Regions from separate parts of the Kluyvera ascorbata genome, predicted to be linked through region 2. Evidence: predicted binding sites of a transcription regulator. Region 2 holds the regulator's gene; each other region holds the start of a gene.
What was found. The regulator Fur, encoded in region 2, represses iron uptake genes when iron is present. The targets are predictions, from matches to a motif close to ATAATAATGAGAACNACTATCAA.

Region 1 (2,273 bases), 2.1 Mb from region 2:
CTTCGTGCAGGTTAGACATCTGGATGTTCTCTTCGCTGGCATCAACGCGGTACGGGTTGATCAGCGACAGAACGATAAAGGTGCTGAACATGTTCAGTACCAGCGCCGCAACAACGTACTTCGGCTCCAGCATGGTCATGTAGGCGCCAACGATAGACATGGAAACGGTAGACATCGCCGTGGCCGCCATGGTGTACATGCGGTTACGGGACATTTTGCCGAGGATATCTTTATAGGCGATGAAGTTTTCAGACTGGCCCAGAATCAGGGAGCTGACGGCGTTGAAAGACTCCAGTTTGCCCATGCCGTTGATTTTAGACAGCACGGTACCAATCGCACGAATGACAATTGGCAGAACACGAATGTGCTGCAGAATACCGATAAGTGCAGAGATGAAGACGATAGGGCAGAGGACTTTCAGGAAGAAGAAAGCCAGGCCTTTATCGTTCATGCTACCGAAGACGAAGTCGGTCCCGTTGTTCGCGAAACCAAGCAGTTTTTCGAACATTTCAGCAAAGCCACGCACGAAGCCCAGACCAACGTCGGAGTTCAGGAAGAACCATGCCAGTAAAACTTCAATGACAAGTAGTTGAATAACATAACGAATACGAATCTGTTTGCGGTTGGTACTGACCAGTAAGGCCAGGATGCCTACCACAACGAGCGCGAGAATAAAATGCAAGACGCGGTCCATATTTGCTCCAAACATGAGACGGGTTAAATTTTCTTGCACATTCTATGTAACATCATTAAATAAAACGAGATCCCCGTCCCACTATATTTAGTTCCTGTGAGCAAACTCAAAATTAGTGATCAAAGATACATTTTTGTGATGTTAAGTAAATGTATGAAAAGTTCCCTTGTTGTACTACTCTCATCATAAGCGTACACCAAACCCCCGCAACCTCCAGTCTGGCAATTGATTCCGGCTATCAGAGTAATCATTATCATCTCTTACAAATGAACTTGATAATCATTCTCATTCTGTTAGCCTGAAACATAGCAAAGGCTATGTTTTTGAGGCAGAGAATGAGCAACAGTCGCGTTGAAAGTAACACCGGTCGAGCAGCGCGCCGTATGAGGCTTGCGCTGATGGGGCCAGCATTTATTGCCGCCATCGGCTATATCGATCCCGGCAACTTCGCTACCAATATTCAGGCGGGGGCGAGCTTCGGCTACCAGTTGCTGTGGGTCGTTGTCTGGGCAAACCTGATGGCGATGCTGATTCAGGTGCTGTCGGCTAAGCTCGGCATCGCTACGGGGAAAAACCTGGCGGAGCAGATTCGTGATCACTATCCGCGCCCGGTGGTGTGGTTTTACTGGGTGCAGGCGGAAATTATCGCCATGGCGACCGATCTTGCTGAATTTATTGGCGCGGCTATCGGCTTTAAACTGATCCTCGGGATTTCGCTGCTGCAAGGCGCTGTGCTTACTGGGATCGCGACCTACTTAATTCTGATGCTGCAACGCCGTGGGCAAAAGCCGTTGGAAAAAGTGATCGGTGGCCTGCTGCTGTTTGTCGCGGCGGCCTATATCGTGGAGTTGGTTTTCTCCCAGCCGCAGCTGGCGCCGCTCGCGAAAGGAATGATTATTCCGTCATTACCTAACTCCGAAGCGGTGTTTCTTGCAGCGGGCGTGCTGGGTGCGACCATCATGCCGCACGTTATTTATCTGCATTCATCACTGACTCAACATCTGCACGGCGGGAGCGCGAAAGAGCGCTATCACGCGACGCGCTGGGACGTGGCAATTGCCATGACCATTGCTGGTTTTGTTAACCTGGCGATGATGGCGACGGCGGCTGCGGCGTTCCATTTCCACGGGCACACCGGCATTGCTGACCTCGACGAAGCGTATCTCACCCTCGAACCGTTGTTGAGCCATGCGGCGGCAACCATCTTCGGTCTGAGCCTGGTCGCGGCGGGGCTCTCCTCTACGGTCGTGGGGACGCTGGCCGGTCAGGTGGTGATGCAGGGCTTTATTCGCTTCCATATTCCGCTGTGGTTCCGCCGTGCGGTGACGATGCTACCGTCATTTATCGTGATTCTGATGGGGCTCGACCCGACGCGTATTCTGGTCATGAGCCAGGTGCTGCTTAGCTTTGGGATCGCGCTGGCGCTGGTGCCGCTGTTGATTTTCACCAGCAACCGTCAGCTAATGGGTGAGCTGGTCAACACATTGTGGATTAAACGTATTGGCTGGGTGATTGTGGCGATTGTGGTAGCGCTGAATGGGTGGCTGCTGGTGGGAACGTTGATGTAGTCTGCATGGCG
Region 2 (2,273 bases):
GCAAAAATGATTCAAAAACAGCTTGGTAAAGATGTCGCTGACGTTCACGACATTGCCAAGAGCAGCAAAGAAGATCTGGAAGCATTCGATATTCTGCTGCTGGGTATCCCAACCTGGTACTACGGCGAAGCGCAGTGCGATTGGGACGATTTCTTCCCAACGCTGGAAGAAGTGGACTTCAACGGCAAGCTGGTCGCGCTGTTTGGCTGCGGCGACCAGGAAGACTATGCTGAATATTTCTGTGATGCGCTGGGTACCATTCGCGACATCATTGAACCACGCGGCGCGACCATCGTCGGTCACTGGCCAACGGCAGGTTACCATTTCGAAGCGTCTAAAGGCCTGGCCGATGACGACCACTTTGTTGGTCTGGCCATCGACGAAGACCGTCAGCCTGAGCTGACCGCTGAACGCGTTGAAAAATGGGTTAAGCAGGTTGCAGAAGAGCTGCACCTGGAAGAGATCAAAAACGCCTGATGCAAAACAGTGAGGCGTAGTGATGAAACTACGCCTCATTAATAGGTAAAAGCAATTAAAATAATAGCTACAATTTTTTAACTTTTTAGCGCATACCTGTACAATATCTTCTGATTTAGCGCGGTCTCATCGTAACTTTGTCGGTGAAGCCTCGTTTTTGATAGCTTAGTTTACCCGGCTCTTGCTGTTTTCATTTCAATAGGGTCATTCTATAATGAGACGCATTAATTCGGGTGCATTCTCTGTGATACTTTCGCTGATGGAAGTTGATCGTTTAGCAACAGGACAGATTCCGCATGACTGACAACAATACCGCATTAAAGAAGGCTGGCCTGAAAGTCACACTTCCACGGTTAAAGATTCTGGAAGTCCTTCAGGAACCGGATAACCACCATGTCAGCGCGGAAGACTTATATAAACGCCTGATCGACATGGGTGAAGAGATTGGTTTGGCCACGGTTTACCGCGTACTTAACCAGTTTGATGACGCCGGCATCGTGACTCGTCATAATTTTGAAGGCGGTAAATCCGTTTTCGAACTGACCCAGCAGCATCACCACGATCACCTGATTTGCCTCGACTGCGGCAAAGTGATCGAGTTCAGCGATGATTCCATCGAAGCTCGTCAGCGTGAAATCGCGTCGAAGCATGGTATTCGCTTAACGAACCACAGTCTTTATCTCTACGGTCACTGCGCTGAAGGCGACTGCCGTGAAGATGAACACGCGCATGACGCAGTCGCAAAATAAGCGTACTGCCTCTCGAAAAGCCAGCCTATGCGCTGGTTTTTTTATACTCTGCGTTTTACGACGCCCACAAAAAAACCGCTGCAAGCAGCGGTTTTTTATTATCAGCGTAAGCCTATTTCTGCGGCGTATTGTTGCTGCGAATTTCTTGCCAGATCTTATCGCAGTTTTTTGCTACTGCTTCATCATTGCCCATTTTTCTAGCGTTAATGCATTTCTGGTAGTCGATGACGCGCACGCTTTCCTGGTTCGCGAACTGCTCGTGTGCTTTCTCTTGCTTCAGCACGTTCAGTACGCTTTGACAGGCCTGAATTTTATCCGGGTTGCCTTCTGCGGTGTTAATACAGGCGCTGTAGGCATCCTTCAGCTTGCTATCTTCCTTCGGCGCAGGAGATTGCGCACAGGCGGTTAACCCAGCAGCCATCAGCGCAACAATAATCAGTTTTTTCATACGATGAGCCTCTTAGCGGCGGCAGAGGTCTCCCCCTGCCACGTTAGCATCAGAAAATGGTGAACGGTGCGATAACCATGAATTTCACGTCACGCTCATCCTGGAAGATGTTGCCGTAACCACCGCCCCAGCTTGGGATATCGGAGTGATTGTCATACTGAGTGAAGTGCAGTTTGAACAGCGTACCTTTCGCACGACCATCCTGTACGGTGTATGCTACATCGAGGCTGTAGGCAGACTCTTTAATCTTGTTGTTCTTGTCGTAGTACGCATCCGGGCTCAACTGCCAGGTCGCTGGCTTAGCATCCCATGCGTAAACGTAAGAAGCACCCACTGCCCAACCCGGCAGATCCCAGTTTTTCAGGTCATACATAGTACCGAAGAAGACCGCTTTTTCGCCGTTGGCGTTGAAGTCAGAGCGGTTATCCCACCAGATATCCAGACGACCGTTAGAGGAGGCGTAGGTTGGCGTCATACGCTGCAGGAAGTAACCCTGCTGGCCTTCTGCTTTAACCCAGGTCCCTTCCAGACGGAAGTCGAAGACTTCTTGCAGCTTGTAGCCGAAGGTTAATGCTTGCAGCCATGCGGTGCCGTCATAG
Region 3 (2,273 bases), 2.2 Mb from region 2:
AGGGTGATTCACGCGTTCAACCTGAGGCTGCTGCGCCAGCCATTCGGCCACTTTCAGGCTGCTTTCATGGTGCTGACGTAAACGCACGCCCAGCGTACGCAGGCCGCGACTGGTCATGTAGGCGGTATCCGCATCGAGCATCTGGCCCATCAGGTAGGCGTTTTCACGCAGCTGCGGCCAGCAGCGCTCGTTAGACACTGCCGTACCCACCATCGCATCCGAATGGCCAATCAGGTATTTGGTACCGGCTTGAATAGAGATATCGATACCGAAATCGAGCGCTTTAAACAGAATCCCCGCCGCCCAGGTGTTGTCGATCATGATGATGGCTTCAGGCGCGACCCGGCGCACGGCGGCAACAATGGCCGGAATGTCGTGCACTTCCATGGTGATGGAGCCGGGGGATTCCAGGAATACGATTTTGGTATTGGGCTTAATCAGCGCGGCAATCCCTTCGCCGATCATTGGGTCAAACCAGCTGGTGGTTACGCCCAGCTTGCCGAGAATTTTGGTGCAGAAGTCCTGGCTTGGCTCATAGGCGGTGTTGGTCATCAGCACGTTATCGCCCTGTTCAACAAACGCCAGAATCGTATTGGCTACCGCTGCGGCACCGCAGGGGAAGAGGGCACAGCCGGCACCGCCTTCCAGTTCACACATCGCTTCCTGCAATGAGAAGTGGGTGAGGGTACCGCGACGGCCATAGAACAGTTCGCCGTTGGCGCGGTTGTGGGTCGCATGTTTTTTGGCGGCGACCGTATCGAACACCAGCGAAGAGGCGCGCTGAATGACGCTGTTCACCGATCCCTGGGTGTATTTTTTGCTGCGTCCGGCGTTAACCAGCGCGGTATCGAGGTGCTTGTCTGCCATTTTTGTCTACCTGTTTTTATACGTCTGGATGGCTAAATTAACACGATTGCACGCGGGATCTACCGTTTAGTGCGCGAACAGCAGAAAATTTTGCCAAAAAACGGGCGGAAAACTTTTTTACTGCGTAAGCGCAAGGAAAATAAGTGTGATTTGGGTCAATATGTAAATACTAATGAGAACTACTATCAATTCGACGATGTTTTGATATTATTGTTCCCAGAATTTGTGATTTACGTCCTGGAGATACACAGTGGGTAATAATTTGATGCAGGCGGATCTCTCCGTTTGGGGTATGTATCATCATGCCGACATCGTGGTTAAAGTAGTCATGATTGGCTTGATACTGGCATCCGTCGTCACCTGGGCTATTTTCTTCAGCAAAGGTGCAGAGCTTATCTCCCATAAGCGCCGCCTCAAGCGCGAACAAAAACTGTTAGGCGATGCACGTTCCCTGAATCAGGCAAATGAAATTGCGGCCGCTTTTGATGCTCGTAGCCTGAGCACTCAGTTAATCAACGAAGCGCAGAACGAACTGGAGCTCTCTGCGGGTTCGGAAGATAACGAAGGTATTAAAGAACGTACCGGCTTCCGTCTGGAGCGTCGTGTGGCAGCTGTGGGTCGTCATATGGGCCGTGGTAACGGCTTCCTGGCGACCATCGGTGCTATCTCCCCGTTCGTCGGCCTGTTTGGTACCGTATGGGGTATCATGAACAGCTTCATCGGTATCGCCCAGACCCAGACCACTAACCTGGCGGTCGTCGCTCCTGGTATCGCGGAAGCGCTGCTGGCAACGGCAATTGGCCTGTTCGCTGCGATTCCAGCGGTGGTTATCTATAACATCTTCGCGCGTCTGATTGGCGGCTTTAAAGCCAACCTGAGCGACGTTGCGGCGCAGGTTCTGCTGCTGCAAAGCCGTGACCTGGACCTCAGCGCCAGCGGCGTACACCCGGTGCGTACCGCCCAGAAATTACGAGTAGGTTAACGCCCCATGGCAATGCGTCTTAATGAAAATCTGGACGATAATGGCGAAATGCATGATATCAACGTGACGCCGTTTATCGATGTCATGTTGGTACTGCTGATTATCTTCATGGTTGCCGCCCCGCTGGCCACCGTGGATGTCAAAGTGAATTTGCCAGCCTCGTCTAGCCAACCGCAGCCTCGCCCGGATAAACCAGTCTATCTGTCGGTGAAGGCGGACAAATCAATGTTCCTCGGTAACGATCCGATTACCGACGACAACATGGTGACGGCAATTGACGCGCTGACGGAAGGCAAAAAAGATACCACTATCTTCTTCCGTGCGGACAAAACCGTGGACTATGAGACGATGATGAAGGTCATGGATACTCTGCATCAGGCAGGCTATCTGAAAATTGGCCTGGTCGGTGAAGAGACCGTCGCGA

Region 1: MY052_RS06910 (Nramp family divalent metal transporter) is a predicted target of Fur. The motif match lies at 967-989, and genes of this name have one in related genera.
Region 3: exbB (tol-pal system-associated acyl-CoA thioesterase) is a predicted target of Fur. The motif match lies at 1,034-1,056, and genes of this name have one in related genera.

Annotation. Positions count from the first base shown of each region.
Region 1 is NZ_CP096201.1:1,450,367-1,452,639, forward strand. Features, by position in the region: gene MY052_RS06905 (NupC/NupG family nucleoside CNT transporter) at 1-694, opposite strand, end outside; gene MY052_RS06910 (Nramp family divalent metal transporter) at 1,030-2,262, shown strand.
Region 2 is NZ_CP096201.1:3,533,065-3,535,337, forward strand. Features, by position in the region: gene fldA (flavodoxin FldA) at 1-477, shown strand, start outside; gene fur (ferric iron uptake transcriptional regulator) at 774-1,226, shown strand; gene MY052_RS16895 (ChiQ/YbfN family lipoprotein) at 1,339-1,674, opposite strand; gene chiP (chitoporin ChiP) at 1,724-2,273, opposite strand, start outside.
Region 3 is NZ_CP096201.1:704,988-707,260, forward strand. Features, by position in the region: gene metC (cystathionine beta-lyase) at 1-867, opposite strand, end outside; gene exbB (tol-pal system-associated acyl-CoA thioesterase) at 1,118-1,849, shown strand; gene exbD (TonB system transport protein ExbD) at 1,856-2,273, shown strand, end outside.